Regions from separate parts of the Niveispirillum fermenti genome, predicted to be linked through region 1. Evidence: riboswitches for the same ligand, from Rfam matches in the RefSeq annotation. Region 1 holds a riboswitch; each other region holds the start of a gene.

What was found. A riboswitch is a leader RNA that binds a small molecule or an ion and turns the genes downstream of it on or off. The one in region 1 is predicted to bind thiamine pyrophosphate.
Region 2: another riboswitch for thiamine pyrophosphate. It lies ahead of thiC (phosphomethylpyrimidine synthase ThiC); the one in region 1 lies ahead of ABC728_RS23325 (ABC transporter ATP-binding protein).
Region 3: another riboswitch for thiamine pyrophosphate. It lies ahead of thiO (glycine oxidase ThiO); the one in region 1 lies ahead of ABC728_RS23325 (ABC transporter ATP-binding protein).

The regions. Positions count from the first base shown of each region.
Region 1 is NZ_CP156681.1:2,608,701-2,618,698, reverse strand. Features, by position in the region: gene ABC728_RS23375 (MarR family winged helix-turn-helix transcriptional regulator) at 1-106, opposite strand, end outside; gene ABC728_RS23370 (GFA family protein) at 178-579, opposite strand; gene ABC728_RS23365 (alpha/beta fold hydrolase) at 591-1,547, opposite strand; gene mnmA (tRNA 2-thiouridine(34) synthase MnmA) at 1,684-2,820, shown strand; gene ABC728_RS23355 (hypothetical protein) at 3,005-3,283, opposite strand; gene ABC728_RS23350 (pyridoxamine 5'-phosphate oxidase family protein) at 3,299-3,931, opposite strand; gene ABC728_RS23345 (IS110 family transposase) at 4,113-5,048, opposite strand; gene mscL (large conductance mechanosensitive channel protein MscL) at 5,493-5,900, shown strand; gene ABC728_RS23335 (ABC transporter substrate-binding protein) at 5,968-6,915, opposite strand; gene ABC728_RS23330 (ABC transporter permease) at 6,912-7,682, opposite strand; gene ABC728_RS23325 (ABC transporter ATP-binding protein) at 7,679-8,461, opposite strand; TPP riboswitch at 8,454-8,560, opposite strand; gene ABC728_RS23320 (nuclear transport factor 2 family protein) at 8,659-9,165, shown strand; gene ABC728_RS23315 (acetoin utilization protein AcuC) at 9,218-9,998, shown strand, end outside.
Region 2 is NZ_CP156681.1:1,692,910-1,702,907, forward strand. Features, by position in the region: gene ABC728_RS19225 (protein-disulfide reductase DsbD family protein) at 1-1,886, shown strand, start outside; gene ABC728_RS19230 (RNA polymerase factor sigma-32) at 2,084-2,995, shown strand; gene panB (3-methyl-2-oxobutanoate hydroxymethyltransferase) at 3,146-3,970, shown strand; gene ABC728_RS19240 (ankyrin repeat domain-containing protein) at 3,991-5,454, opposite strand; TPP riboswitch at 5,562-5,690, shown strand; gene thiC (phosphomethylpyrimidine synthase ThiC) at 5,758-7,599, shown strand; gene ABC728_RS19250 (YdcH family protein) at 7,667-7,834, opposite strand; gene ABC728_RS19255 (UbiX family flavin prenyltransferase) at 8,122-8,682, shown strand; gene ABC728_RS19260 (hypothetical protein) at 8,776-8,973, shown strand; gene ABC728_RS19265 (DnaJ C-terminal domain-containing protein) at 9,334-9,998, opposite strand, start outside.
Region 3 is NZ_CP156681.1:512,830-522,827, forward strand. Features, by position in the region: gene ABC728_RS13825 (hypothetical protein) at 154-594, shown strand; gene arfB (alternative ribosome rescue aminoacyl-tRNA hydrolase ArfB) at 754-1,065, shown strand; gene ABC728_RS13835 (pentapeptide repeat-containing protein) at 1,216-2,637, shown strand; gene ABC728_RS13840 (BaiN/RdsA family NAD(P)/FAD-dependent oxidoreductase) at 2,669-3,868, shown strand; gene ABC728_RS13845 (COX15/CtaA family protein) at 3,978-5,039, opposite strand; gene ABC728_RS13850 (thiamine phosphate synthase) at 5,103-5,723, opposite strand; gene fmt (methionyl-tRNA formyltransferase) at 5,752-6,672, opposite strand; gene def (peptide deformylase) at 6,751-7,257, opposite strand; TPP riboswitch at 7,437-7,541, shown strand; gene thiO (glycine oxidase ThiO) at 7,534-8,697, shown strand; gene thiS (sulfur carrier protein ThiS) at 8,735-8,935, shown strand; gene ABC728_RS13875 (thiazole synthase) at 8,937-9,713, shown strand; gene rpsU (30S ribosomal protein S21) at 9,947-9,998, opposite strand, start outside.

The DNA of each region.
Region 1 (9,998 bases):
CATGCGGCGTGGCATCACGCCATTCATTGGCCTTCAACGCCGCCGCGATCCGCACGAACCCATCGGCCAGCCGATTGGCCACGGGCTCGCTCAACCGATCAAACATGTCGTTGATCACAATGCCTCCATGCCAGGATGAAGTCCCGATTTATATTCGGACTCCGATCTTTTTGCAAATCACGGACGATGTTCCTGGAACTGCGGCAGATTGTCGGTGATGTTGTACCAGGGGGCTTTGGAACCCACGAAGATATGTTCGGTCGGGCGGATGGTTGGCGTGTCAACCAATGTGCCCAGGGTGACATGCACATAGGCCCCGTCGCGCACCAGGGAATAGAGCAGCGAGCCACAGGTCGGGCAATGGGCGTCGTGGCAAAGCGCGTCGCCGTAAATCCGTATCTGGCCTTGGGTGATGCTCAGGTGCCGCGCCTCGATCCCTGCGAAGGGCTTGAACGCCGAGCCCGTGGCGCGGCGACAGCCGGAACAATGGCAATTGGCGGCATAGGCAAAGGCGTCCGTCACCCGGTAACGCACGGCACCGCAATAGCATTGCCCCGCAAGTGACTGAAATTCCGTCATTTGCTTCAGCCTCACAAGCCCGCCAGAAACATGGTCAGTGCCCTGTTCACCGCATCAGGCGCTTCTTGCTGCACCCAATGCCCGGCCCCGTTGATCAATGTCGAGCCGCGGAAATCGGTGCAGGTGACACCATCCATGGCCCGCATGGCCTTATCCATGCCCGGCATGCGCAGGACACCGTCCAGCGAGCCGGCGATGAAGCAGGCGGGCACCTTGATGGGGGCGCCGTGCCAGGGTGCCGTCAGGGCCCAGTTGCGATCCAGGTTGCGATACCAGTTCAGCCCTCCGCGATAGCCCGTGCGGCGATAGGTGGCGGCATAGGTCTGCATATCTGCTTCCGTCAGCCAGTGGGGCAGGCTTTCCGCAGGCGGGCAGGCATCGACCAGGCCCTTGCCCGGCGGGATCATCAGGGGCCAGCCGGCGCCGCTTGCCGCCGCCGCACCGGAAGCGCCGACCAGCAGGCGGCGCTGGGTTTCATAGGGATCATGTTCCAGATCGGCCTCCGCCACGCCGGGTTCCTGGAACCAGACCATGTAGAACCGGTCCAGTCCCTGGGCGCGGGCCATGCCGACCAGGCTGCCATGGGAACCGCGCGGCGACCAGGGGACCGACAGGCCGGCCACGGCACGGAACCGGTCTGGCCGCATCAGGGCAGCGTGCCAGGCGACGGGCGCCCCCCAATCATGGCCGATGATGGCGCAGGCATCGATCCGCAGCGCATCCAGCAGACCGACCATGTCGCCGACCAGATGCAGGATCGTGTAATCCTCGACCGCATCCGGCGCGTCGGTGTCGCCGAAGCCGCGCATATCCGGGACAATGACGCGATATCCCGCCGCGACAAGGGCGGGAACCTGTTGCCGCCAGCTATGCCCCAGTTCCGGCCAGCCATGGCAGAGCAGAATGGCCGGTCCCTGTCCTTCGTCCCGGCACGCAATGTTGATGCCGTTGGCCTTGATGATGGGCACTTGGACGCTCCTTTGGCTCCGTTCATTCAAACAAATGTTTTAGCCGAGAAGGGCGCCCCGGGCCAGTGGGCTGCGAATGGCGGCCCCGCAAGGCTTGCGCGATTGCCAGGACCGCATTTGCGGCTATATATCGGCCATGAACTCTCTTGGCATCGATAAGGCCCCGGCCGATACCCGTGTCGTTGTCGCCATGTCGGGCGGCGTCGACAGTTCCGTCGCTGCGGCCATGCTGAAGCGTGAAGGCTATGACGTCGTCGGCATCACGCTGCAGCTTTACGATTATGGCATGACCGTCGGCAAGAAGGGCGCCTGCTGTGCGGGGCAGGACATCTATGATGCCCGTCGTGTTGCCGACCAGATCGACATTCCCCATTACGTGCTGGATTATGAAAGCCGGTTCAAGCAGTCGGTGATGGATGATTTCGTCGATACCTACCTGAAGGGGGAAACGCCGATCCCCTGCGTGCGCTGCAATCAGACGGTCAAGTTCAAGGATCTGCTGGATCAGGCGCGTGAGTTGGGGGCGGATTGCATGGCAACCGGCCATTATGCCCGCCGCGCGCCTGCCGCCGATGGGCGTGCGGCCATGCTGCGCGGGGCAGACCATCACCGCGACCAGTCCTATTTCCTGTTCGCCACGACGCAGGAACAGCTTGATTTCCTGCGTTTTCCGCTGGGTGACAAGCCCAAGACGGAAACCCGCGCCATCGCCGACGCCCTGGGGCTGGCCGTGGCCGACAAGCCCGACAGCCAGGATATCTGCTTCGTTCCCACCGGGGGTTATGCCCGCGTGGTGGAAAAGATGCGACCCGGTGCCGTTCGGCCGGGACAGATCGTGCATGTCGACGGGACCGTCATGGGCCGCCATGACGGGGTGATCCATTACACGGTCGGTCAGCGCAAGGGGCTGGGCATCGGCGGGCGCCGTGTCGATGGCGGGGAGGATGTGGACCCGCTTTATGTCGTGCGTGTCGATCCCGTGGCCAATCAGGTGATCGTCGGGCCGCGCACGGCGCTGGCCCGTGACCGTGTGACGGTGCGCGAGGTGAACTGGCTGGGCGCACCCGCCGCCGGCGTGCCCATGCCGGTGGCGGTCAAGCTGCGTTCCGCCCAGGCTCCGGCTGCGGCCACCCTGCTGTTGCATGGGGATGGCAATGCCGTGATCGACCTGGACACCGCACAATATGGTATCTCGCCAGGGCAGGCGGCGGTGTTCTATGACGGCGACCGCATGCTGGGTGGCGGCTGGATCAGCGGCACGGGCTGCCGCTGATCCGGTTCGCCGGACGGGCGGACGGATGTCATACTATTTTGCGGTGATCAGAACCTATTGGCTCTGGTCACCGCCTTCAATCGCCGGCGCCAACATTCGTTGGCTCGGGCGCGCCGCACGGGCGGCGCGGCGGCAGTCGCCGCCGGACCAGCTTGCGATGAGTTCTACTCATCGCAAGCTGCTTTCAGGTGGTGCGTCGGCGCCACAGCCACCGTACCGCCTCCACCATCAGGGTCAGGATGGCGACCTGTGTCAGCAGGCTGGAAAGCTGAAACAGCGGCTGCTGGTCATAGCGGTTGAAATATTGCCACCAGAACCCGTTCACCGGTGTGCGCAACGGTTTCACCAGCGCATCCCACATCTCGAACAGCGCATCGGGCACCGCATCGCGCAGTACTATGGGCAGGGTCAGGAAAAGCAGGGCCAGGATGGTCACGGTCGCCAAGCGCGCAAATGTCCACATTATCCGTCCTTCCCGTCACCACAGTGTCTTGCGCTGGCGGTCGGCCAGGGCTGCATCATAGGCGGCACCGCCCTCCCGCCCCAGGCTGGCATCGGCGATCATCTGCCCGGGGGTGGGCACGCCGGCCGGCCGGCCCAGCGCCCCTTGCGCCCAAAGGTCGGAACGCAGCAGTGACCGGGCGCACTGGAAATAGACGGCGCGGATGGAAATCCAGACCACGCTGCGCGGCGCCTGTCCTTCCCGCGCCAGTTCCGCGCACAGGCCGGGATCGATGCTGACAGCCGCCAGGCCGTTGATGCGCAGCGCCTCGTTCACACCCGGGATCAGGAACATGCAGGCCACGCGGGGATCGGCCAGGATGTTGCGCAGGCTGTCGATGCGGTTGTTGCCGCGCCGGTCGGGCAGCAGCAGCGTCCGTTCATCCCGCACGAAGATACAGCTTCCGGCATCGCCGCGTGGCGACACGTCAAGCCCGTCCGGCCCCACCGTGCCCAGCGCAAAAAAGGGGGATGCCTCAACCCAGGCGCGATAGGCGGGGGTCAGGTGATCGGCTTCCTTGGCAATCGCCGGGGCGGAAGGATGACCGTAGAGCGCTTCCAACCGGGCGATGTCGTCCACCTTGCCGGGTGGGTTCGGGTATGGGTCCATGCAATGGCGCTTTCCGGCTGATCGATCGTCGGGATACAAAGTCTGCCAAATGCCCGGTTCCGGCAAGTCTCTCCGGCAGAAGGCCTAATACGTATCTACATTGATCAGGACCCATGGTCCTGATCAATGCGACCCCGATGCGCCGCCGCGCCGCACGTGCGGTGTAGCCAAGCAACTGTTTTCATGCGGCGTAAGTTCTCTGATCGCGGATGATGGCATTGGCGAGGACGACGATCTTTCGCATGATGGCAACGAGGGCAACCTTTGGCTTCTTTCCAGCGGCGATGAGTTTTTTATAGAAGGCGGCCAAGGGTGGATTTCGCCGACTGGCGACGACGGCAGCCATGTAAAGGACGGTTCGGACAACGGGCCTTCCACCGTAGATGCTGCGCGGGCCATCGCGTTTGCCGCTCTGGTTATCCATCGGGGCAACGCCGGCCAGGGCGGCGACCTGATGTCGTGTCAGTGTGCCCAACTCCGGCATATGGGCCAGCAGGGTGGCCGCCAGCACCGGCCCGACAGCAGGAATGGACTGGAGCAGGTTGTCGTTGACCTTCAAGGTTTTGGATGCCGCGATCTGCTCGGCAATGCGCTTGTCGAGGCGCAGGATCAGCAGGGCGATGGCATCCAGGCGCCGCTTGGCCAAGCGGCGCAGTTCCGGATCCGCCAGGGTCTGGGCCTGGTTCCTGACCATGGTCTGCTCGTCGAGCAACTGGCGCCGGTAGGTGGCCAGTTCCGCCAGGACCTCCCGTTCCGGATCGGGTTGGTAGGCGGCTCCGGGGATCGCCTGGGCATAGGCGGCGATCATCCGGGCATCCAGCCGGTCATTCTTGGCCCAGCGTCCATGCGCCCTGGCAAAATGCCGGACCTTGCGAGGATCGACGAGGCGGACGGGAATGCCGGCTTTCGATAAAGCCTCCATGACCGGCCGCTCATAGCCACCACTGGCTTCCAGGACGACCTGCACGGCGCGCTTGCCACACCGTCGCCGAAGGAGACTGTAACCAGCCTCGGCATTCTCGACTTGGAAAGCCTCTCCTGTCTCGGCATCCAACCCGTCCAGACGGGCCTTGCTGACGTCCAGGGCGATGATAGAGTCCTGTTGTGCCATCTTCATACTCCCTGCCTTGCACGTACGGGGCTGCAACCCCAAGCAACTGTTCGGGTCAATGAAGGGGCCGACCGGAGAACCATGCTTGGCTACGGTGTATGATCTACCTTTCCACGGAGCGGTCTTCCGGACGGATCGCCGGCCGGGGCATGCCCCGGCCGGCGATCACACATCTTACTGACATTTCGAAAACACAAGCCAACGGATGTTGGCGCCGGCGCTTGAGCCCGGTGATCGGTTGTGATCACCGGGACTGGGTATCTTGGTATTTAGTTCACGCGCGCATGGACGCGCGGGCGCTCAACGCGCCAACCAATGTTGCGATGAGTTCCACTCATCGCAACATTGGTATAACCCGCAATCCGGGCTTTCCAATCCGGCCGCGATGCATGATCCTTCTTGCGGACCGTTCGGTCGGCCGGGGGGCCGCCGCCATGGAGTGGGAAAAACATGCTGAACGAATTCAAGACTTTCATCAGCCGCGGCAATGTCGTGGACTTGGCGGTCGGTATCATCATCGGGGCCGCCTTCACCGCCATCGTCACCTCGCTGGTCAACGATATCCTGATGCCGCCTCTGGGCTATGTCCTGGGTGGCATCGATTTCTCCGACTATTTCGTCAGCCTGTCGGGGGGTGAATATCCCACATTGCAGGCGGCCAAGGATGCCGGTGCCGCGACCGTGAATTACGGCTTGTTCATCAATGCGATCCTGAAGTTCCTGATCGTGTCCTGGGCAGTGTTCATCCTGGTCAAGCAGGTGAATCGCTTCAAGAAGAAGGAAGAGGCGAAACCCGCCGCGCCGACGAAGAGCGAGGAATTGCTGACGGAAATCCGCGACCTGCTGCGCAGCAGGTAAGCCGGGGCCCGGACAGGGGGAGGGCCTCTCCTTCTGTCCGGGCCGATCGCCCTCATTCGATGTGCGGTCAGTCGATGTGCGATGTGTAGCTTTCCACCGCCGGCACGGCCTTGATCAGGCCGCGTTCATGCAGGAAGCGGGCGAACCGGTCGTAGCGCGCACGGTCCAGCGCGCGCGGACTGTGCGCGAAACGGGCCACGGTGTCGACCCAGGCCCGACGGTTCAGTTCGGTATCAAGGTCCGCCCGGCCCTTGACGAACAGGCGCCACGCCTCATCCGGATGGTTGACAAGATAAAGGGTTCCCCGTTCCACGGCATCCAGGAACCGGCCCAGCCGCGGGTCGGCCGCCTTGTTCCGGGCGGTGATGAAGACAAGCTCGTCATAGGCGGGAACACCCTCCTCCTCGGGGAAGAAGGCCCGTCCTTCCTTCTTCTCGATCTCCATCTGGTTCAGCTCGAAATTACGGTAACCGCCGACGATGGCATCCACCTGCCCCGCGAACAGGGCCGGGGACAACGAGAAATTGACGTTGATAAGGGTGACATCCTTCAATGTCAGCCCATGCCGTTCCAGCATGGCCCCCAGCAGCGCATCCTCGAACCCGCCGACGGAATAGCCGATCTTCCGTCCCTTCAGATCCCTGATCGACTTGACGGGACCGTCCTTCATCACGATCACCGTGTTCAACGGCGTGGCCACCAGCGTGCCGATGCGTGTCACAGGCAGCCCGGCATCCACCTGCAGGTGGAGTTGCGGCTGATAGGAGATGGCCACATCGCCCCGGCCCGCGGCGACCAGACGTGGCGGGTCATTGGGATCGGACGGGGCGATCAACTCGACGGCCAGGCCCGCCTCCTTGAAATATCCCTGTTCCAGCGCGACGTAGAGCGGGCCATGGTCGGGGTTCACGAACCAGTCCAGCAGCACGGTCAGCTTTTCTTCCGCGGTGGCGGGCAGGGCGCAAAGCGCCAGCGATGCGGCCATGGCGGCCGCACGCAGCCAGTTCTTGCTCATGCGTTGGGTTCCTTGGTTATCACGCTGTCGGGTAGCCAGGGCATGGCCCGGCGAAGGATCAGATCGACCAGAAGCCACAGGCACACGGCCAGCAGCGCCAGGATGAACAGGGCGGCGAAGGTCAGGTCCGTCTGGACCCGTGCCGTCGCATGCAGCATCAGAAAGCCAAGGCCGGCGGATGCGCCAACCCATTCGCCCACCACGGCCCCGATGGGGGCCACGGCGGCGGCCATGCGCAACCCGGACCCGAAAGCGGGCAGCGCGGCCGGCAGCCGGATATGGCGCAGGATGGCCATGGGACCGGCACCCATGGTCCGGGCCAGGTCCAGCCAGCCCGGATCCGTGCGCCGCAACCCGTCATAGAAGCTGGCAGTGACGGGGAAGAAGATGATCAGCGTGGCCATCGCCACCTTCGACGCCATGCCATAGCCCAGCCACAGCACCAGAAGCGGCGCTATGGCGAAGACCGGAACGGCCTGGCTGGCCAGCAGCAACGGCAGAAGCCAGCGCCGCGCGGCGGCCGACGCCGTCAGCGCCAGGGCCGCCAGCGCACCGCAGAAGGTGCCCAGCACCAGCCCCAGGACGATTTCCAGCAATGTGTGGCCCGCATGCTCGGCCAGCAACGCACGGTCAGACCACAGGCGGGCGGCCACCCGGTCCGGTCCCGGCACGATATAGTGCGGGAGATCGGCCAGATGGACCAGCAGGCCCCAGGCCAGCACCAGCCCCGCCAGCGTCACACCGCCGCGCAGCAGCATGCCCATCATGCCGCGTCCTCCCCCACCGCGCCGCGCAACTGCGCCAACAGGCGTCCCTGCAGGGACAGCAGGGCCGGGTGGTCGGGGGGGCGGGGGCTGTCGCCCGGCGGCTGAATGGGATTGGACAGGCGTGCCGGCCGGCCGGACAGGACAAGCACCTGATGGCCCAGACGCAGCGCTTCCATCGGATCATGCGTGACCATCAGCACCGTGCGTCCCGCCAGCAGGCCGGCCGCGAGATCCTGCAGGCGCAGCCGCGTGATGGCGTCCAGAGCGGAAAAAGGCTCGTCCATCAGCACGATGGGCCGATCCTCGAACAGGGTGCGCGCCAGGGCCACACGCTGGCGCATGCCGCCCGACAGGGCGTCCGGCCGGCAAGCGGCACGATCGGCCAGCCCGACATGGGCAAGCAGGGCCAGCGCCCGGTCGCGTGCCGCCGGCCCGGCCCGGTTGCCCCGCAGTTTCGCACCCAGCATCACATTGTCGAGAACGCTGGCCCAGGGCAGCAGCAGATCCTGCTGGCCCATCCAGGCGATACGGCCGGCCACGGGCTGCCCGTCATCAGCCAGGATTTCACCCTCGCCTGTGGCCAGACCGGCGATCAGGCGCAACAGGCTGGACTTGCCGGCCCCGCTGGGGCCCAGCAGGCAGGTGATGCGGCCCCCGGCCGCCGCCAATGTCAGGTGCCGGAAAATCATCCGGCCGCCGAGCATCAGGCCGCCATCGCGCAGATGAATGGCAGGGGAAGGGGCGGACGGGGCCGGACGCGGCCCCGGGTCGTTGCTCATGGTTCACTGTCCCTACGCCGGCATCATCCGGATCAGGTTCCAGGGGTCGTCCCGTTACAGGACCTCTCAGCCGACCATCGGGCTCCCCCCAGTGAGGTTTTTCCGTTATGACAAAGCCATGACAGGCCCGCAAGGGAATAGGCATCGGACAGGGCGGACGGTTTCCGCGGCCGGCCATCAGAGGGGTGGGACAAGATATGGGCTTCAGACACAAGATTGCCGCCGGGACCGCCGTTTTTTTCCTGTCGGCAACGGCCGGTGCGGGCGGTTTGCCGGAAGGGCCGGCACTGAACCGGATGGTGGAAACGCTGGACGCCGATTTCTTCGCGCTGTTCTTCCAGGGCTGTGATCCGGACCGGCTGGCCACCATGCTGACCCCGGATTTCGAGATGTATCACGACAAGGATGGGGAGGTGGCACGGTCGGCCGCCCCATTCGTGGCCAGTTATGCACAGAGATGCGCGACGCGGCAGGCGCCGGATGCCTGGCGTTCCCGCCGCGAACTGATCCCCGGCAGCATGACGGTGCATCCCATCGGCACGATCGGCGTGCTGGAGCAGGGGGAGCATTTCTTCTATGAGCGCCGGGGGGATGGACCGGAAACGAAGGTCGGCCGCGCCCGCTTCACACAGCTCTGGCGGCTGGAGGCCGACGGCTGGAAACTGGCCCGCATCTTCTCCTACGACCATGAACCGGTGAAATAGCGTCGCAGGTGCAAGCGGGGTGCTTGTCGGTTTCCGCGCTGCGGAATAAACTATGTTCATTATGCCCGACAGCGCCACGATCAACGACCTGACCGCTGCTGCGTCGCCGAAAAGCGCGACGAACCGCCCGCTTTATCTGGGGGGCGAGATCTATCGGCATTCCAGTTATGGCCGCAAGCACCCATTGTCGATTCCCCGCGTCAGCGTGGCGACCGACCTGATCCGGGCCATGGGCTGGCTGGACGATGACGCCTATGTCGACAGTCCGCTGGCCACGGCAGAGCAGCTCGCCCGTTTCCACGACCGCGACTATATCGCCGCCGTGGCGCGGGCAGAGCGGGACCAGAGGGTCGATCTGGACACCGCGCTGCGTTACGGGCTGGGCAAGCTGGAAAATCCCGTCTTCCCGGAAATGTACCGGCGGCCGGCCATCGCCGCGGGGGCGGCCCTTCTGGCGGCCGATCTTGTCCGCGATGGCGGGGTCGTGCATTCGCCTGCCAGCGGCACCCATCATGCCCGCCCCGGACGGGCCAGTGGCTTCTGCTTCTTCAATGCGCCCGTGCTGGGCCTGCTGGCCTTGCTGGATCAGGGGCTGGACCGCGTTCTCTATGTCGATCTCGATGCCCATCACGGCGATGGTGTACAGGACGCCTTCCACGATGATGAACGGGTTCTGACCATTTCGGTGCATGAGGAAGGGCGCTGGCCCCATACCGGCCTGCTGCACGACCGCGCCGGCGGCATGGCCCGCAACGTGCCCCTGCCGGCCGGCCTGAACGATGCGGAATTCCGGCACGTGGTGGAGGAGGCGATCATCCCCCTGGCTGTCGCGT
Region 2 (9,998 bases), 920 kb from region 1:
AAATCGCCTGGACCCTGCCGGAAGGCTGGAAGGCGGACGCCATTACCTGGCCGGCGCCCGAGCGGTTTCCCATCGGGCCGCTGGTCAATTTCGGCTACAAGGACACGGTGCATCTGCTGGTGCCGCTGACCGTGCCCGCCGATGCGCCGGCCGGCCAGACGGTCAGGCTGGACGCCCAGGTGGACTGGCTGGTCTGCGAGGATATCTGCATCCCCGAATCGGCCGCACTGTCCATCGCCGTTCCCGTGCTGGCCGAAACGGCCCCGGTGGACCCCGACGCGGCGGCGCTGTTCGCGGCGGCGCGCGCCGCCCTGCCGGTGCCGAGCCCGTATGAAGCCACCCTGTCGCCGGGCGACAAGACCCATCGGCTGGCCCTGGCCGCCCCTGGTCTGGATCGCGGCCGTGTCACGGATGTGTTCTTCTTTCCGCATGAATATACGGTGGCCGCCTCCAACGCGACACAGCCCATCACCCTGGATGCGGCGGGGCTGACCCTGACGCTGGAACCGGCGGGCGCGTTGCCGGCCGGGCCCGTCACGGGCGTGCTGACCTTCACCGAGCAACTGGACGGCCAGAGCCTGCGCCATGCCCTGGCGGTGGAGGCGGCCGTGGGACCGCCCGCGGCGGCACTGTCCCCGCCGCCGGCCGGATTGCAGACCGGCCTGTTGTCGGCGCTGCTGCTGGCCCTGGCCGGCGGTGCCATCCTCAACCTGATGCCCTGCGTGTTCCCCGTGCTGTCCATGAAGGCGCTGGCCCTGATGCGCCATGGGCCGGGGGAGGCGCGGCGGCACGGGCTCGCCTATACGGCGGGCGTGCTGGTCTGCTTCGGCATTGTCGCCGGGGCGCTGATCGCGCTGCGTGCCGGCGGGGCGGCCATCGGCTGGGGCTTCCAGCTTCAGGACCCGCTGGTCGTGGCCGTGCTGGCCTATGTCATGCTGCTGCTGGGACTGTCGCTGTCGGGCGTCTTCACGCTGGGCGGCTCCATCATGGGGGTCGGCCAGGGGCTTGCCGGGCGTGACGGGCTGGCGGGCAGCTTCTTCACCGGCGTTCTGGCCACGGTGGTTGCCACACCCTGCACGGCACCCTTCATGGGCACAGCGTTGGGTTTCGCCATCACCCAGCCCTGGCCCGTGGCCCTGTCGGTGTTCCTGGCCCTGGGCCTGGGCATGGCACTGCCTTTCCTGGCGTTGTCCTTCTCTCCGGCATTGCTGAGGCGCCTGCCCCGGCCGGGCATCTGGATGGATCGGGTCAAGCAGGCCTTGGCCTTTCCGCTCTATGCTTCGGCCGCCTGGCTGCTCTGGGTCCTGTCGATCCAGGCCGGGCCGGCGGCCCTGGCTACGGTGCTGGCCGGCATGGTGGCCATCGCGTTCGCCGCCTGGGTCTATGGCCAGACGCGGCTGTCCGGCGGGGCTATGCGTGCGTTCGGCACCGTGCTGGCCGTGCTGGCCCTGGGCGGCGCCATCGCCGGGGCGACCACGGCTGCCCCCACGGCGGCGGGCGGGCAGGGCCCCACCGCCACCGCCGATGCGGCCGCCGCCGGGTTCGAGCCCTGGACTCCGGACCGCCAGGCCGCCCTGCTGGCCCAGGGCAAGCCGGTCTTCGTGAATTTCACGGCGGCCTGGTGCGTGACCTGTCTGGTCAATGAGCGGACATCATTGTCGACGGCAGGGGTGCGCCAGGCGCTGGGCCAGAAGGGCGTGACCTATCTGAAGGGCGACTGGACCAACCGCGATGCCACCATCGCCCGAGTGCTGGAAAGCCATGGCCGCAGCGGCGTTCCGCTCTATTTGCTGTACCGGCCGGGCGAACAGGTGCCCGTGATCCTGCCGCAGATCCTGACCGAGGGTATTGTGCTGGACGCGCTCGCTCCCCTGCCGCCCGCCTGATTTGCCACGGAACCTATCACCACTCAGCGTTGTTCCCCCCTGGAGCGATGCCGGCAGCGCCGGGCCGATATGTCCTTGAGGATATGACCCCTGGCGGGCTTGCGGCCCCATGGTCCGCGCCTTATCTTAGAATTATTCTAAGAAGGATGGCGCGGCCGGCGCACCGGTGCCCCGTGCGACATCCGGGAGGACAGATTATGGCCAGTTACACCGAAAGTCCCGAATTGCTGCGGAGCTTCACGGCCCAGGCCAACCGCTATCCCATGCTGCGGCCCGAGCAGGAGGACAGGCTGGCGCGCGACTGGACGGAACGCCAGGACCGCCGCGCCTTCGATCAGCTTGTCCACAGCCATATGCGCCTTGCCGTGAAGGTCGCCGCCAAATATGCCCGCTCCGGCCTGCCCGTGGCCGATCTCGTGTCGGAAGCCAATATCGGGTTGATCAAGGCCGTGCAGCGTTTCGACCCGACCCGCGGCTTCCGTCTGGCCACCTATGCCCTTTGGTGGATCCGGGCGGAGGTGCAGTCCTTCGTGCTGCATAACTGGTCGCTGCTGAAGGGCGGCAACACCGCCACCTTGAAGCGCCTGTTCTTCAATCTGCGTCAGACCCAGCGCAAACTGGGCATCCATGACCGGATCATGAGCGATGAGGAAGCCGCACAGGTGGCCGAGAAGCTCAGCGCCAGCATCGAGGAGGTGCGGGAGATGGAGCACCGCTTCGCCACCCCCGTCAGTTCGCTGAACGTGCAGGTGGGCGAAGAGGGTGACCATGAGGCCATCGACCTGCTGGCCGATGACCAGGACAGTGTCGAGGAGCGGCTGGCCGAGCAGGGTGAGCTGAATGCCCGGCGCGCGCTGATGACGGACGCGCTGACGCAACTGGGCGACCGGGAGCGGCACATCTTCGCCGCGCGCAATCTGGCCGACCAGCCCGTGACGCTGGAGACACTGGCCCGCCAGTATGGTGTCAGCAAGGAGCGCATCCGCCAGATCGAAAGCGGCGCCTATAAGAAGGTCGTGCGGCGCGTGCGGGCCCAGGTGGACACGGTCGCCCCCATGCCCCCGCCGATGGCGCTGGGCCGGCGCACGGCGGCGATGGCCATGGCTTGAGGCGCCCTTTGTCCCGCCCTTGCCCCTTTTTCTTCTCCCCAGCCTTTGACGGGCCGGCCCTTGTGGCCGGCCCGCCGTGCTTTACCTGTTCCCCGAAGTGATGTAGGGCTTGCCGCAACGCACAAATAATCACGACTGGAGGATACGGCCATGAGTGCCAGCGCCCAGGTGAAGCGCGTCAGCGTGCCCGACATCGCGGCCCGCAAGGGGCAGGAACCCGTCGTCATCCTGACTGCCTACAGCGTTTCCATGGCCCGCCTGCTGGACCCGCACTGTGATTGCCTGCTGGTCGGCGACAGTCTGGGCATGGTGCTTTACGGGCTGGACAGTACACTGCCCGTCACCCTGGACATGATGATCAATCATGGTGCCGCCGTGGTGCGCGGATCGTCCAGGGCCTGTGTCATCGTCGACCTGCCCTGGGCCAGCTATCAGGAAAGCCCTCAGCAGGCCTTCCGCAACGCCGCCCGCGTGCTGGCGGAAACGGGTGCGCAGGCCGTGAAGCTGGAAGGCGGGGAAGAGATGGCGGAAACCGTCGATTTCCTGGTCCGGCGCGGCATTCCCGTCATGGGGCATGTCGGCCTGACGCCGCAGGCCGTCAACGCGCTGGGCGGTTACCGGGCCCGCGGCCGGTCTGACGCCGAACAGCAGAAGATTCTGGGAGATGCCCGCGCCGTGGCGGAGGCAGGTGCCTTCTCCGTCGTCGTGGAAGGGGTGGTGGAGCCGCTGGCCCGCACCATCACGGAGAATGTGCCGGCCATCACCATCGGCATCGGCGCCAGCCCTGCCTGTGACGGTCAGGTCCTGGTGTCCGACGACATGCTGGGCCTGTTCGGCGGCTTTACGCCCAAATTCGTGAAACGCTATGCCGAGCTGGGGGATCAGATATCCAGTGCCGCCGCCGAATATGCGGCAGAGGTGCGGTCGCGCGCCTTTCCGGGCCCCGCCCATCTGTTCGGTGTGAAAAAGGGCTGATCCGTCCCCCTCCGGCTGTCCTACCGGTCGGGGGACAGAAGGGTGCCCGCCTGGTCCCGATCCCCGGTCGCCAGGCGGGGGTTGACGGGCACGGGGCCATTTCCCCGCAGATAGTCCAGCGGCGTCAGCCCTTCATCATCCCGCGCGCCGGGATCGGCACCGGCGGCCAGCAAGGCCCGGATGACAGGCAGGCCGGCATTGGCGGCGGCATAATGCAGCGCCGTGCGCTTCCCATGCCGGGGGGCGTCATAGGGGCCGGTTTCGGCCGTCGCGGCATCCACCCGCGCGCCCTGGTCCAGCAGCCACGCCACCGATGCCGGCTGGTCGGCCTGCGCCGCGGCCATCAGCGGCGTCTTGCCGAAGCCGTTGGGCATGTCCGGACCGTTCCCGGACACCATGTCGGGCAGCAGATCGGGTCGCCGGGCAGCGGCCAGATGGGACAGCGGGTCGATCCCGGCCCAACGCGCGCAGCGGGCGAACGCATCATCCGGCCTGTCCGTATTACCGGCTTCCATGGCGGCGCGGACGGCATCCGCCGGCGCATCATCCAGCAACAGGGTGCGCGCATGGCCGGACGGCACCCCAGCCTCCCCGCAATCGCCACCCCATACGACCGCGAACAGGGCGTTGCGCGCCAGCTGTTCGGCTTCCTGCCCGTGGGCCGGCCGGTAATACGCGGTCAGTGCCGCCCTTGCGGCCGCGTAGGATGGCTGTATCCGGCCGATGAAAGCCCGATGGTTGGCGGGTGACAGATAGGCCCAGACCGCATAGGGCCCGCCATTGCCGGGCGGGGCCGGCGGCAGCCCCGCCGGGTCCAGCCGTGCCTGTTCCAGAAGGGCCGCCTGCCGGCCGCCCAGCGCGAACCGTAATGTGCCCCCATGGGTGCCCAGAAAATCGCCGTCCGCCAGCCGCCCGGCTTCCATGAAAGCCGTCATGGCGGCGTCGGGAAAGCCGGTGACCGTACCCCGGTTCCAATCGCATCCCGACCGGGGCAGGAAATTGTCACGGTTGCCGGCGAACTGCGGCTGCGTGGCGGCCAGCAGGCCGGGCCGTCGCGCCAGCACCGCGCAGGGGATGGCATAAAAGGCGGAATGGCTGTTCACCGCCCCCGTGCTGGACAGCAGCCGCACCAGCGGCAGCAGGCTTTCATCCGTGCCGTCATAGGGCAGGGGCGGGCCCAGCACGTCCAGCATGTAATCATCGGTGCGCCCGTCTGGCAGAGTGGCCAGATCGTGGGCCAGTGCCGCGATTTCCTGCCGGCCATCCGGGCGGAAGGCATGCAGGTACAGCAGCAGGTCCAGCCGGGCCAGCGGGGTGCCGGCGCCGCGCATCGCCGCCTCTGCCGCCGCCGGGTCCCGGTCCATGCCGGCGATGGCGCGGTCATAGGCGTCGCCGCCGACCCCATCTCCGGTCCCGCCACCGGCCAGAATGGTCACGGCCAGCAGAAGCAAACCCGAGGCCAGCAAGGATCGAAGCAGGGACATGGGGCCTCTCCCGTGTGCCGCAAACGGGCCGGACCCTATCATGATGCCAACCATGCGGAAACCGAAACACCCCGTCTTGACATCCGCCGCCTGCCGCCGCACCCTCCGCCCTGTCCAAGGGGAACCCCGGCAAGGGGCTGAGACACCGCATGGACCGCCGACAGGCGGCACCGGCGCGGGAACCCTTCGAACCTGATCCGGGTCGTACCGGCGTAGGGATGGAAGCATAGGGGCCCCGTACCGCCCCACACGTGCCGCCGCGTTCCGTGCGCAAACCCGGATCTCCAGCCAACGGAGGTCCAGATGCCAGATACCACCATTACCGATCCCGAATTCCGCGTCACGACCGGCCCGCTGCCCGCGTCGCGCAAGGTGCATGTGGCGGGAGAACGCTTCCCCGACATCCGCGTCGCCATGCGGGAGATCGACCTTTCGCCCAGCGCCGATGAGCCGGCCGTGCGGGTCTATGACCCGTCCGGCCCTTATACCGACCCGGGGGTGCGGACCGATATCCGGCGGGGGCTGGCCGAATTGCGCCGGTCCTGGATCAAGGCGCGCGGCGATGTGGAAGCCTATGACGGCCGGGACGTGAAGCCGGAGGATAATGGGCTGAAGGACGGCCAGGAAAGCCCCGTCCCCCTGTTCGACCGCGCATCCCGCCGGCCGCTGCGCGCTAGGCCGGGGGCCAACGTGTCCCAGCTTCATTATGCCCGCAAGGGCATCGTCACGCCCGAGATGGAATATGTCGCCATCCGCGAAAATCTGGGCCGGCAGCATCTGGCCGGACAGGCCGCCCGCGACGGGGAGGATTTCGGGGCATCCATCCCCGATCACGTGACCCCGGAATTCGTGCGGGACGAGATTGCGCGCGGTCGTGCCATCATCCCCAACAACATCAACCATCCGGAAACGGAGCCGATGATCATCGGCCGGAACTTCCTGGTGAAGATCAACGCCAATATCGGCAATTCGGCGGTCACCTCCAGCGTGGCGGACGAGGTGGACAAGCTGGTCTGGGCCACCCGCTGGGGGGCCGACACGGTGATGGACCTGTCCACGGGCCGCAACATCCACACGATCCGCGAATGGATCATCCGCAATTCGCCGGTGCCCATCGGCACGGTGCCCATCTATCAGGCGCTGGAGAAGGTGGGCGGCAAGGCGGAGGACCTGACCTGGGACCTGTTCCGCGACACGCTGATCGAACAGGCCGAACAGGGCGTGGATTATTTCACCATCCATGCCGGGGTGCGGCTGGCCCATATCCCGCTGACGGCCAGGCGCGTGACGGGCATTGTCAGCCGCGGCGGCTCCATCATGGCCAAATGGTGCCTGGCCCATCACAAGGAGAACTTCCTCTACACCCATTTTGAGGAAATCTGCGAGATCATGAAGGCCTATGACATCGCCTTCTCGCTGGGCGACGGCCTGCGGCCCGGCAGCATCGCCGATGCCAATGACGCCGCCCAGTTCGCGGAACTGGACACGCTGGGCGAACTGACCCAGATCGCCTGGAAGCATGATGTGCAGGTGATGATCGAAGGGCCGGGCCATGTGCCCATGCACAAGATCAAGGCCAATATGGACAAGCAGTTGAAGGTCTGCGGCGAGGCACCCTTCTACACGCTGGGGCCGCTGACCACCGACATCGCACCCGGCTACGACCACATCACCAGCGGCATCGGGGCGGCCATGATCGGCTGGTTCGGTACCTCCATGCTCTGCTATGTCACGCCCAAGGAACATCTGGGCCTGCCCGACCGCGACGATGTGAAGGTGGGCGTCATCACCTACAAGCTGGCCGCCCATGCCGCCGACCTGGCAAAGGGCCATCCCGGCGCGCAGGAACGTGACGATGCGCTCTCCCGCGCCCGGTTCGAATTCCGCTGGCGCGACCAGTTCAACCTGTCGCTGGACCCGGAGACGGCGGAGAAATACCACGACCAGACCCTGCCGGCGGAAGGCGCCAAGCTGGCGCATTTCTGCTCCATGTGCGGGCCGAAATTCTGCTCCATGAAGATCACACAGGAAGTGCGCGACTATGCGGCGGCGCAGGAGGGGATGGCCGCCATGTCTGCGGCATTCAAGGAAAAGGGCGGGCAGGTCTACCTGTCGGACAGGCCGGTGCCGGACGATCATCATTGAAACAAAAGGCCCCCGTCCGGTGTTCGGACGGGGGCCTTTCCTCTGGCTGATCGGGCCGGAGATGCCGTCAGGCGCGGGCCAGACGGTCCATCTCCTCCTTCACGCGCAATTTCTCCATTTTCAGGCGGGTCAGGGTCGTTGTATCCGGCAGGGGGCGGCGAGCTTCCAACCGCACCTCCCGATCCAGGGTTTCGTGCTTGACGCGCAGGGCTTCAACACGCTCGGGGAACAACATACGGCCTTCTCCTTCTGTAACGATGGAACAATGGACGTGTCTGATTGTTGGAACCTGAAACGCGGACGGCCTTTCCGATCCGTATGGCTGATGGACGATCCTGACATGGTTTTGTCATCCGTCCGTCTATGCATATGGATAGGGTGGTCGGTTTTTTCGAGGGTCGTCTAGCCACCCTGGACGAAAACCATCGGGGGCGCTACATCACCTCCATGGCAGATATCCTCCCACAGCCGGCCGGTTCCTCCGGTCCTGACCAGTACCCGGCCGCCACACCGGCCCGACGGATGATCGTCGGGATCAGCGGGGCGTCGGGCATTGTTTACGGCATACGCCTGCTTTCCACGTTACGCCGGCTTGGCATCGAATCCCACCTTGTTCTGAGCAGGTCTGCGGAAGTGACCTGTGCGCATGAGTCGGGGCTGAAGGTTGCCGACATCAGGGCGCTGGCCGATGTGAACTATTCCATCACCGATATCGGGGCCGCCATCTCGTCGGGCAGCTTCAGGACCATGGGCATGATCGTGGCCCCCTGCTCGGTGCGCTCCCTGTCGGAGATCGCGTCAGGCGTCACCAGCACCCTGCTGACCCGCGCGGCCGACGTGGTGCTGAAGGAACGGCGGCGGCTGGTGCTGATGCTGCGGGAGACGCCGCTGCATCTGGGCCATATCCGGTCCATGGCTGCCGTGACGGAAATGGGGGCCATCGTCTACCCGCCGGTGCCGGCCTTCTATGCCCGGCCTGCCAGCATCGAGGAAATGGTGGATCACACGATCGGCCGCGTCCTTGACCTGTTTGATCTGGATACGGGCCGTGTGCGGCGATGGGGAGAAGCGGGAGGCACCTGACCGGATGGATAGGGAACATCCCGTGTGGCTGCACTGTTGATTGAATAACGGCGTCAAATGCGCCGGATCGAACAACAACAGACGAGCAGAGCCATGTCCACCAAGCTGCTGAACCGTTTCGCCCTGGTCACCTTCCTGGCCGCCGCCCCCCTGGCGCTGGCCGCCTGCGACAACAAGGGTCCTGCCGAGCGGGCCGGCGAGAAGATCGATGATGCGGCCGAGCGGGCCGGCGATCAGTTGGAAGATGCCGGCGACAAGATCGAGGATCGCCTGGACCGCGCGCGGGATTGACCGCCAGCCCGGCTGATCGACCACAGCGTCAAGGCTGCCGGGTGACAAGTCACGGCGGGGGTGCGGGGCTTGGGCTCCCGCACCCCCGCCGTCCACGCATCCGAGCCGTTGGCAGACGGGTGGCAGACGGATGGCAGGCGGGCGCCGGTTCCTGTCATACCAAGGCGGGTTGAGTGGAACTCATCGCATCTTGGTTGGCGCATCGCATCTTGGTTGGCGCATTGAGCGCCCGCGCGCCCATGCGCGCGCAAGCCCAGCCGCCGGATGGCGGCGCCCGGCGCATGCGGGGTGCATTGATCAGGACCAAAGGATCTGATCAATGCAGATACATATCAGACCTCCCTGTCAGGCCGATGAGTGCTATCCGATCCCCAGCTTGCGCCGCACGTCGTAATCGCCGCGGCCCTTGGACCATTTCTCGATGAAGCTGGTCAGTTCGGCATCGGGCTTGTCGGGCAGCATGACGACCAGCTTCACGTATTGGTCGCCCGTCACCTTGCGGTCGGGATTGGGGATGCCCTTGCCCTTCAGGCGCAGGATGGTGCCGCTGTTGGCACCGGCCGGGACCTTCACGGCCACCTGCCCGTCCAGCGTCGGCACTTTGATGGCGGCCCCCAATATCGCCTCGGGCAGGGTGACCGGCACCTCAATATGGATGTCGTCATCCTTGCGCGTGAACAGCGGATGGTTGTCGACCTGCACCTCGACGATGGCATCACCGGCCCCCGCACCACCGAGCCCGGGCAGCCCCTGGCCCTTCAGCCGCAGCCGTGTCTGGTCGCGTGTGCCGGGCGGAATGTTGACATCGATGGTCTTGCCCGTGGAAAGGGTCAGCCGCCGCTTGGCGCCCAGGCAAGCATCGGCGAAGCTGACCGACACCGAATAGCTGACATCGGCGCCCTTGGCCTTCACACCGGAACCCCCGCCCGCGGAATAGCGGCGGCGGGTGGCCCCGAAGATGTCATTAAAGAATTCATCGGCGAAGGGATCGTCGCCCCCCGCATCCCCGCCGGCGCGGCCCTTGG
Region 3 (9,998 bases), 1.0 Mb from region 1:
GGGTGCGTCTATCCCTGCTTATCCATGCAATGCGCCATCGTTGCAAGGGTTTGTTCGGACAGGATGTGCATGGCTGGCCTGTACCCGGCGGCAGCCGGCACCGTTTCCCGCCCCCCCTGCCTGCCCCTGTGCGGGGCGGGCAGGGGGACCCATATGATGATCATGCGCCCGATCGCTCCCCTTCTGCCGGTCCTTGCGGCCTTGCTGGTCCTGTCCCCCGCGGGGGCGCAGGAAAACCCGCTGCTGACCCCGCCGCCCGGCCTGACGGGCGCGCCGCGCCCATCCGACCCGGCCGCCGCCGAACAGGGACGCCTGCAATCCGACCTGCTGCGCCCGCCAGCGGGCCTGGACGCCCGCCCCGACCCCGATCCGATGTACGACCGGGAGATGCGCGAACGCCGGCTGGATGCGGAACGCATGCTGCGTGCCCAGCAGGAACCGCAGCCCCCCGCCGTCACCGTGGACGGGCCGGCCCCGCCACGCAACGACCCGCCGGCCACGCGCATCACCCATGGCCGCGCAGCGGACAAGCCGACGCCGGTGCAGTCCTCCCCCGTTCCCGGCCGCAAGCCGCTGCCGCCGTCCGGGCCTTGACGGCGGGCCGGCTTTGCTGTTGTTGGCATCCAGCCCCAACGGAACCGGACCCATGATCCCCATCACCCCCCATATCGCCATCGACGAGGACGAGCTGCAGGAAAGCTTCCTGCGGGCCGGGGGGCCGGGGGGCAGAATGTCAACAAGGTGGAAACGGCGGTGCAACTGCGCTTCGACGTCGCCAATTCCCCTTCCCTGCCCGACTGGCTGAAACAGCGGGTGCGCGGCGTGGCGGGGCGCAAGCTGACGGCCGACGGCGTGCTGGTCCTGGTCGCCCAGGCCCATCGCAGCCAGGAGCGCAACCGGGAGGATGCGAAGGCGCGGCTGGTGGAAATCCTGGCCAAGGCCGCCGAGCGCCAGGCACCGCGCCGGCCCACACGGCCCACCCTGGCATCCAAGACCCGCCGGCTGGAGGCGAAATCAACCCGCAGCGGGGTGAAGAAGATGCGCGGACGGGTGGACCCGGACTGACACCCTCGTGCCGCCGGCACATCCGTGGTCCCACCAGACCGGGACATCCGTGGCCCCGGCAGAATGGTGCTTTGCGGCACGGGGATGCCTGGCTTAATGTGGTAACCCGACCGGGTTGGTCCCGGTCGGGCTGTGCAGGTCCCGCCGTTCATGACGAAATTCACCCGTTCGGGCAGCGAGCGCCCGGTCGATCTTTCCCGTGTGGCGATCCAGAAATCGCCCTCGCTGCTGGATGAGCGGCTGGGCGTCTACCGCAGCAAGATCGCGCAGACCGACCTGGATGTGATGCTGAAACAGCATCAGGCCTTCGTGGAGCAACGCATCACCGGGGTGCGGGCGCATTTCAAGCTGTGCGAACTGTCCAGCCTGGACCTGTCGGGGGCGGTGCTGGCATCGGCCGATTTCACGGGCGCCAAGCTGCACAACACGCTGCTGCGCGGGGCGGACCTGCGCATGACCAACTTCTACGCGGCCGACCTGTCGGAAGCGGACCTGATGCATGCCGATCTGACGGCGGCCGACATGCGCGGGGCCATCCTGCGCGGGGCGGTGATGATCAGCTGCAACCTGACCTCTGCCGATTTCCGCAACGGCACCCTGGCGCTGGCCCGCAATGGCGAACTGGTCTCCGTCCACAACAGCGCGGAAGCGGACCTGTCCAAGGCCGTAATCATGCGCGCCACCCTGTCCAAGGCGCGCCTGTCGGACAGCTTCGTCATGCAGACCGACCTGCGTGACGCCGACCTGCGCGGGTCCATCCTGTGCAAGGCCAACCTGTCGGACAGCAACCTGACGGGCTGCGACCTCACCTCCTGCGACCTGACGGAGGCCAACCTGGAAGGCGCGAACCTGGAGGGCGCGATCCTGACGGGGGCCGTGCTGCGCCATGCCAACCTGAAAAGCGCCAACCTGATCGGCGCCATCCTGGACGGGGTCGACCTGTCGCTGGCCAATATCGAGGATGCCAGGACCGTCGAGCAGTTGGACGACATGGAAGGGGGCCTGGCGGAATTGCTGAAGGCCCATGTCAAATGGATCGAGACGGGCGGCAACCAGGGCCGGCAACTGGACCTGTCGGGCAAGGACCTGACGGGGGCCGATCTGTCGCGCATGACGCTGTCGGCCGGCATCTTCCGCGGCACGGTGCTGCGCAATGCCAACCTGTCGCGCTCGGCCCTGCTGATGGCGGATCTGTCGTCGGCGGACCTGCGGGGGGCGAACCTGCGCAATTCCAACATCCGCGGCGCCCGCATGATCCGGTCGATGATGGTGGGAGCCGACCTGACGGGGGTGCTGGCCGCCCCCATCAACATCCAGGGCTATGACTGGCAGACCAACATGGAGCGGGCCCGCCTGGGCAAGGCCGTCCTGGTGGGGGCCGACCTGACGGGCGCCATCCTGTCGGGGGCCGACCTGCGGCAGGCCCAGGTGCGCAATGTCAGCATCAAGGGCGCCGACCTGACCGACGCCAACCTGACGAATGCCGACCTGCGCGGCGTCGATTTCAGCAAATGCAAGCTGGCCAACGCCAAGGGGCTGCCCGAACCGGACGATCTGCAGGGCCGGGATTGATCGCGGCCGCGTTCCCTGCTACCGACCGGGCATGGGAACGCATTACGACATCATCATCGCCGGGGGCGGGGCCGCCGGCCTCTATGCCGCCATCTTCGCCGGCCGCCGCGGCCGGCGCGTGCTGGTCATCGACCATGCGGAAAAGGTGGGCAAGAAGATCCTGATCTCCGGCGGCGGGCGCTGCAACTTCACCAACCTGGATGCGCGGCCCGACCGTTACCTGTCGGCCAACCCGCATTTCTGCATTTCCGCGCTGAAGCGGCACACCCAGCATGATTTCATCGCCCTGGTCGACCGGCACGCCATCAAATGGCACGAAAAGAAGCTGGGCCAGCTTTTCTGCGACGAGAGCGCGCGCGACATCGTCGCCATGCTGCTGGCCGAATGCGCCGATGCCGGGGTGGATATCCGCACCGCCTGCCGCATCGCCGACGTGGCGTCCAACACCCCCGGCTTCACGCTGGACACCAGCCACGGCGCCTTCACGTCCGACAGTTTCATCCTGGCCACGGGCGGCCCGTCGATCCCGAAGATGGGGGCCAGCGACTTCGCCTTCCGGCTGGCCCGCGCCTGGGGTCTGCCGGTGGTGGAACCACGCCCGGCGCTGGTGCCGCTGACCTTCGCGCCGCCGGATCTGAAGAAGCTGGACGGCCTGTCGGGCGTGCCGCTGGAAGCCACCGTCGCCTGCGGCGGCGGCCGGTTCCGCGAGGCGCTGCTGATCACCCATCGCGGGCTGTCCGGCCCGTCGATCCTGCAGATATCCTCCTACTGGCGTGAAGGGCGGCCGGTGGTCATCGACCTGTCGCCGGATCTGGCGCTGGCCGACCATCTGAAGGGGCTGAAACGGTCGCGCCCGAAGGCAGAGCTGAAGACGGTGCTGGGCGATCTGCTGCCCCGCCGCTTTGCCGAGCGGCTGTTCGAAGTGGGGTTGCTGGGCACGGCCCCCCTGACCAGCCGCCCCCTGGCCGACCTGAAGGATGCCGATCTGGCCGGCGTGGCGGCGGCCCTGCATGGCTGGACCGTCCATCCCGACGGGACGGAGGGATATCGCACGGCAGAGGTGACGCTGGGCGGCATCGATACTGGCGCGCTTTCCTCCAAGACCATGGAGGCGAAGAATATCCCCGGCCTGTTCGTGATCGGGGAGGCGGTGGATGTCACCGGCTGGCTGGGCGGGTATAATTTCCAATGGGCCTGGTCCTCCGGCCACGCGGCCGGCATGGCGGCCTGAAAAGCGGACCGTCAGTCACTTTTTCAGGCCCTTCGGCCGCCGGCGCCAACAGGCCAACGGCTCATGCGCGCATGGGCGCGCGACGGCAGCCGCCGCCCTGTACCGACGGTCAGACATGTCGATCGTCGGCATGACGCCGCAGCGTGTGCAGCGAGCGGATCAGCAGCGTGATGACGATCAGCGCCCCACCCTGATGCGCCGCGCCCAGCGCGACGGGCACGGCGTGCAGCAGCGTCGTGATCCCCAGCACCACCTGCCCACCGATGCCCAGCATCAGCCACAGGGCGGCGCGCTTGGCCACGGCCGGCACATCCGTGCGCTGACCGATGCGCCAGCAATAGGCGACGGTGACGCCGGCCGTCAGGATGGCCAGCCAGCGATGGATGAACTGCACCATGGCCGTATTCTCGAAGATATTCAGCCAGACAGGCCGCAGGTTCCAGATTTCCGGCGGGGCGAAGGCATCGTTCATCAGGGGCCAGCTGTTGTAGGCGAGGCCGGCATCCAGCCCCGCCACGAAGGCCCCCCAGATGACCGTCACGGCCACCAGCGCCAGCGACACCCGCCCCAGCCGGACCAGCCCCGCCCTTTCCGGATGCCGGCGGGCCTGGGGGTGGCGCAGGTCAAGCCCGGCCTGGACCAGCAATGCATAGAGGAACAGCGCCATGCCCAGATGCAGGGCCAGCCGGTAATGGCTGACATCGGTGCGCTCCGACAGGCCCGATTGCACCATGAACCAGCCGATGAAACCCTGCAGCCCACCCAGCAGGAACAGGCCCACAAGGCGGGGCAGCATCTGCCGCGTCACCATGCCCTTCACGGCGAACCAGACCAGCGGCACGGCGAAGACGACCCCGATCAGCCGCCCCCACAGCCGATGGAACCATTCCCAGAAGAATATCTGCTTGAATTCATCCAGGCTCATGCCCCGCTTCAGAACCTGATATTCGGGGATTTGCTTGTACTTTTCGAACTCGGCCAGCCATTGCGCCTCGTTCAGGGGCGGGATGGTGCCCGTGATGGGCTTCCATTCGGTGATCGACAGGCCACTTTCCGTCAGGCGCGTGATGGCGCCGATGATGGCCATGGCGAAGACCATGCCGGCGCAGAACAGCAGCCAGTTGGCAACGGCGCGATGGCCGGGGACAGAAGGGGTCTGGGCGACGGACATGGGGCGGGCCGTTCGATCGGTGGGAAAACGATGCCGTGATATGGGCGCGACAGGGGCCGATGGTCAAATGCCGGCCTTGCGGCCCCGCGTCGCAGCCAGGGCTGTGACCAGTGCCGCCATACCGGCCGGATCGCGCATCGGGCCGCCCATGACGGCTGCCCCCGCCGCACCCGCCGCCAGGCAATCCGGCAGGTTCCCCGCCGTCACCCCGCCCAGCGCCAGGGTGGGCAGGGGCAGCCCGGCCAGCACCCCCGCCCCCAGGGCGGGACCGTATCCGGGTTTCGACGCGCTGGGGAAGATGGGGCTCAGCGTGGCGTAATCCGCGCCGGCCCGCGCCGCGGCCGCCACCGCCGCCCGGCCGTGGCAGGAGGCGCCGATCAGCGCGCCCGGCCCCAGGCGCCGGCGCACGGCCGCGATGTCGGCACCGTCGGGCAGATGCACCCCGTCGCACAGCAGGCCCAGCGCCGGGTCGCCATGGACGGTCAGCACGCCGCCCACGGGCGCCAGCAAGGGTCGCAGCACCGCCAGCAGCCCGGCCTGTCCATCGGCCGGCAGGTCCTTTTCACGCAGGCTGACCCAGCGGCAGCCGGCGGCGACGCAGGCCGCGACAATGTCGGGCAGGCCGCCCGCGGCCTGCGCCCGGTCGGTGATCAGCAGCAGCGGTGGGAACGGCAGCAGCGGCACGGCGTCATCTCCCCTTCCCCGCCCCCTGTCAGGCGGTCAGCCTGTCCCCGATCCGGTGGGGAAAGCCGCGCAGGAAGGCAGCGCCATCCACAGGCCCCTTGCCGGGCCGCTGTACCCGGAGCAGACGCAACGCGCCATCGCCGCAGGCCACTGTCGGCCCGGCATCGATCAGGGTCCCCGGCGGGGCGTCGCCCGCCACCGGTTCGGCCGCCAGCACCTTCAGCTTCTCTCCGCCGGCAAGATCGATCCAGCAGCCGGGCCAGGGGGTCAGGCCACGGACCTGCCGATCCAGTTCCACGGCCGGACGGGACAGGTCCAGGCGCCCTTCCTCCTTGGCCAGCTTGGCGGCATAGGTCACGCCCTCTTCCGGCTGCGGCACGGGGGTCAGCGAACCGTCTGCAATACCGGGCAGGGCCGCCACCATCAGCCGGGCACCCATGGCGGCCAGGGCGTCATGCAGTGTGGCGGCGTTCATGCCCGCCGTGATGGGCAGGCTGTCCTTCATCAGCATGGCGCCCGTGTCCAGGCCGGCATCCATCTGCATGATGGTCACGCCCGTTTCGGCATCGCCGGCCAGGATGGCACGCTGAATGGGGGCCGCCCCGCGCCAGCGCGGCAGCAGGCTGGCATGGACATTGACGCAGCCCAGGCGCGGTGCGTCCAGCACGGGTTGCGGCAGGATCAGGCCATAGGCGGCCACGATGGCGCAATCCAGGTCCAGGGCGGCGAAGGCCGCCTGCTCCTCCGGCTTGCGCAGGCTCTTGGGGGTGCGCACGGGGATGCCCAGCGCATCGGCCCGGCGATGCACGGGCGTGGCCTGCACCTGCTGGCCGCGGCCCGCGGGGCGGGGCGGCTGGCTGTAGACACAGACCAGTTCATGCCCGCCCTGGACCAGGGCATCCAGGATGCCCACGGAAAAGTCGGGCGTACCCATGAAGGCAAGACGCAGCGGCACGGGGAAAAGCCTCTCTTTCGGCCGGGATCAGGGAAACCGGGGCGTACCCCGGCATCATCCTTATTTGCGGGCTTACTTGCGCGACTTGTTGTATTTGCGCAGCAGCATGTTGCGCTTCAGCGACGACAGATGGTCGATGAACAGCACGCCGTTCAGGTGGTCGATCTCATGCTGGATGCAGGTGGCCAGCAGGCCGTCGGCATCCATCTCCCGCACCTCGCCCCCGCGATCGACATAACGCACCCGGATCATGCTGGGCCGTGTCACATCGGCATAGATTTCCGGGATGGACAGGCAGCCTTCCTGCGTCACGGTCACCTCGTCGGAGGTCCAGAGCAGTTCGGGGTTGACCATGGCCAGCGGCTGGGGCGTCTCGGTGCGGTGATCGGTCACGTCCACGACGATCAGCCGTTCCAGCAGACCGATCTGCGGCGCGGCCAGACCGATGCCGGGGGCCTTGTACATGGTTTCCAGCATGTCATCCATCAGGGCCGCGACGCGCCCGTCGACATTGTCCAGCGGCTTGCACGTGGCCTTCAGGCGGCTGTCGGGAATGGTCAGGATGGGCAGAAGCGACATGGGCGGCGTGTCCGGGTCCGGCGGGATTGACGGGGCGGGAGGCGACGCTGCTTGCACAAGGGTCCCTCTATTGCGGCAGATATGCCGCATGGGGCCGATGGTCAAGCGCGAACCGGACGGGTCGGGTCTGCCGGGCACCAGCCCCTTGCATTCCAACCGGGACAGGCCCATGACATAGGACATGGACCCTGGGGTGCCGCCATCCTGCCGGACGGCGGCTGAGATCACACCCATCGAACCTGATCCGGGTCATGCCGGCGAAGGGAGAAGGCGAGAATGACCATTATCCAATCCAAGGACGGGCAATCCAAGGACCGGCCCCGCGTGGCCATCATCGGCGGCGGCATCATCGGCATGGCGATCGGCTGGCGGCTGGCCGGGGCCGGGGCGTCGGTCGATATCTTCGAACGCGACCGGGCCGGCCAGGGCGCCACGCGCGCCGCCGCCGGCATGCTGGCCGCCGGGGTGGAGACGGAGCCGGGCGAACAGCCGCTGTTGCCGCTGTGCCTGGAAAGCCAGGCGCGCTGGCCCGGCTTCGCGCGGGAACTGGAGGCGGTCACGGGCCTGCCCGCCGGCCTGCGCAGCGAAGGCACGCTGGTGGTGGCCAGCACCCGCGACGAGGTGGAACTGCTGCGCTCCAACTACGCCTTCCAGCGCGGGCTGGGACTGGAACTGTCCTGGCTGACGGGGGCGGAAGCCAAGGAGAAGGAACCCTTCCTCAACCCGCGCACGGCCGCCGGCGTGTTCAGCCCGCGGGACGGGCAGGTGGACAACCGCCTGGCCGCCGCCGCGCTGCGCGCCGCCCTGGCCGCGACCGGGGCGCGCCTGCATGAGGGGACGGCGGTCACCGGCCTGGATGTGTCGGCCGGCCGCGTGACGGGCGTGGTGCTGGGGGACAGGGTGGCCGGCGCCGATATCGTCGTGCTGGCGGCCGGCGCCTGGTCGCGCCTGCTGCCGGGGCAGCCCGTCCCGCCGCCCGTCCGCCCCGTGAAGGGCCAGATGATGTCGCTGGCGATGGACCCTGCCCGGCCGCTTTTGACTCATGTCGTCTGGGCCCCCAAATGCTATCTGGTGCCGCGCCGTGACGGCACGCTGATCATCGGCGCCACGACGGAGGAAAAGGGATTCGACAGCCAGATGACCGCCGGCGGCGTGCTGGCCCTGCTGGATGCCGCCTGGCGAGCCCTGCCGGGGGTGGAGGAACTGCCCGTGCGCGAGATGTGGACGGGCTTGCGCCCCGGCAGCCGCGACGACGCCCCCATCCTGGGGCCCGCGCCGGGGCTGGAGGGGCTGGTGCTGGCCACCGGTCATCACCGCAACGGCATCCTGCTGGCCCCCGTCACGGCCGATGCCATCACCGACCTGATCCTGACGGGACGGGTCGACACGCATATCAGGCCCTTCGGGGCCGAACGTTTCGCCGCGGCGCAGGCGGCATAGGATTGGCCGCCACCCGGGCGGCTAAGGAAAGGTTGGCATGATCATCATCAATGGCAGGGAACAGGTGCCCGACGATTACGCCCTGACCGCGGTCATGGCCGCGGACGGCATCGATCCGGCGGCGCGCGGCATCGCCGTCGCCGTCAACGACATGGTGGTGCCGCGCGGCCGCTGGGCCGATACGAACCTGTCCCCCGGCGACCGGGTGGAAATCGTCAAGGTGCTGCAGGGTGGTTGAGATGGCTATCACCGATCCGCTGAAGATTGCGGGCAAGAATTTCGCGTCGCGCCTGTTCCTGGGCTCTGCCGGCTATCCAAACCAGCAGGTTTTCCTGGACAGCCTGGCGGCGTCCGGTGCGGAAATCCTGACCGTGTCGGTGCGCCGCGCCGACCTGACGGGCTATGGCGAGGGGCTTTTGGACCTGGTGGCCGGCAAGGTGTGGCTGCTGCCCAACACGGCCGGCTGTTCCACCGTGAAGGATGCCGTGCTGACCGCGCAACTGGCGCGCGAGGCGATGGACACCAGTTGGATCAAGCTGGAACTGATCGGCGACCGGGAAACGCTCTATCCCGACGTGGAACAGTTGCTGCGCGCCGCGGACGAGCTGGTGCGCGACGGATTCACCGTCCTGCCCTATTGCACCGACGATCCCATCGTCTGCCGGCGGCTGGCCGATGTCGGCTGTGCCGCCGTCATGCCGCTGGGCGCCCCCATCGGCACGGGGCTTGGCATCCTCAACCCCTACAATATCGAGACGATCTGCCGGAACAGCATCGTGCCCGTGGTCCTGGACGCGGGCATCGGCACGGCCAGCGACGCGGCACTGGCCATGGAGCTGGGTTGCGATGCCGTACTGCTGAACACGGCCGTGTCGAAAAGCATCGACCCCGTGAAGATGGCTGCCGCCATGCGGGCCGGGGTGGAAGGCGGGCGGCTGGCACGCCTGGCCGGCCGTATCCCCAAGCGGCTGCGGGCGGAGGCATCCAGCCCGGAACTGGGGCTGATCGGCACCTGATGGGAACGAACCGGCGGGATACCGGATCCCGCTGGTCGAGGGCGCGGCCCGTGCCCCCCCTACCGCCATAAACCTGTGTCCACGGGACGGCGGGCATAGGCCCCCACCCCCGCAAACACGAAATCCCCGGCACGAAAGATCAAAAGCCGCCCGCGGACAATCCGGGGGCGGCGTTCAATCCCGTTACCGGGGCCGTACTGGCGCCTGTCCGATGGACAGGGAGGGGGGAGGGCTTAGTAGCCCTCGCGCTCCAGACGCTTGCGCAGCAGCTTGCGGGCGCGGCGG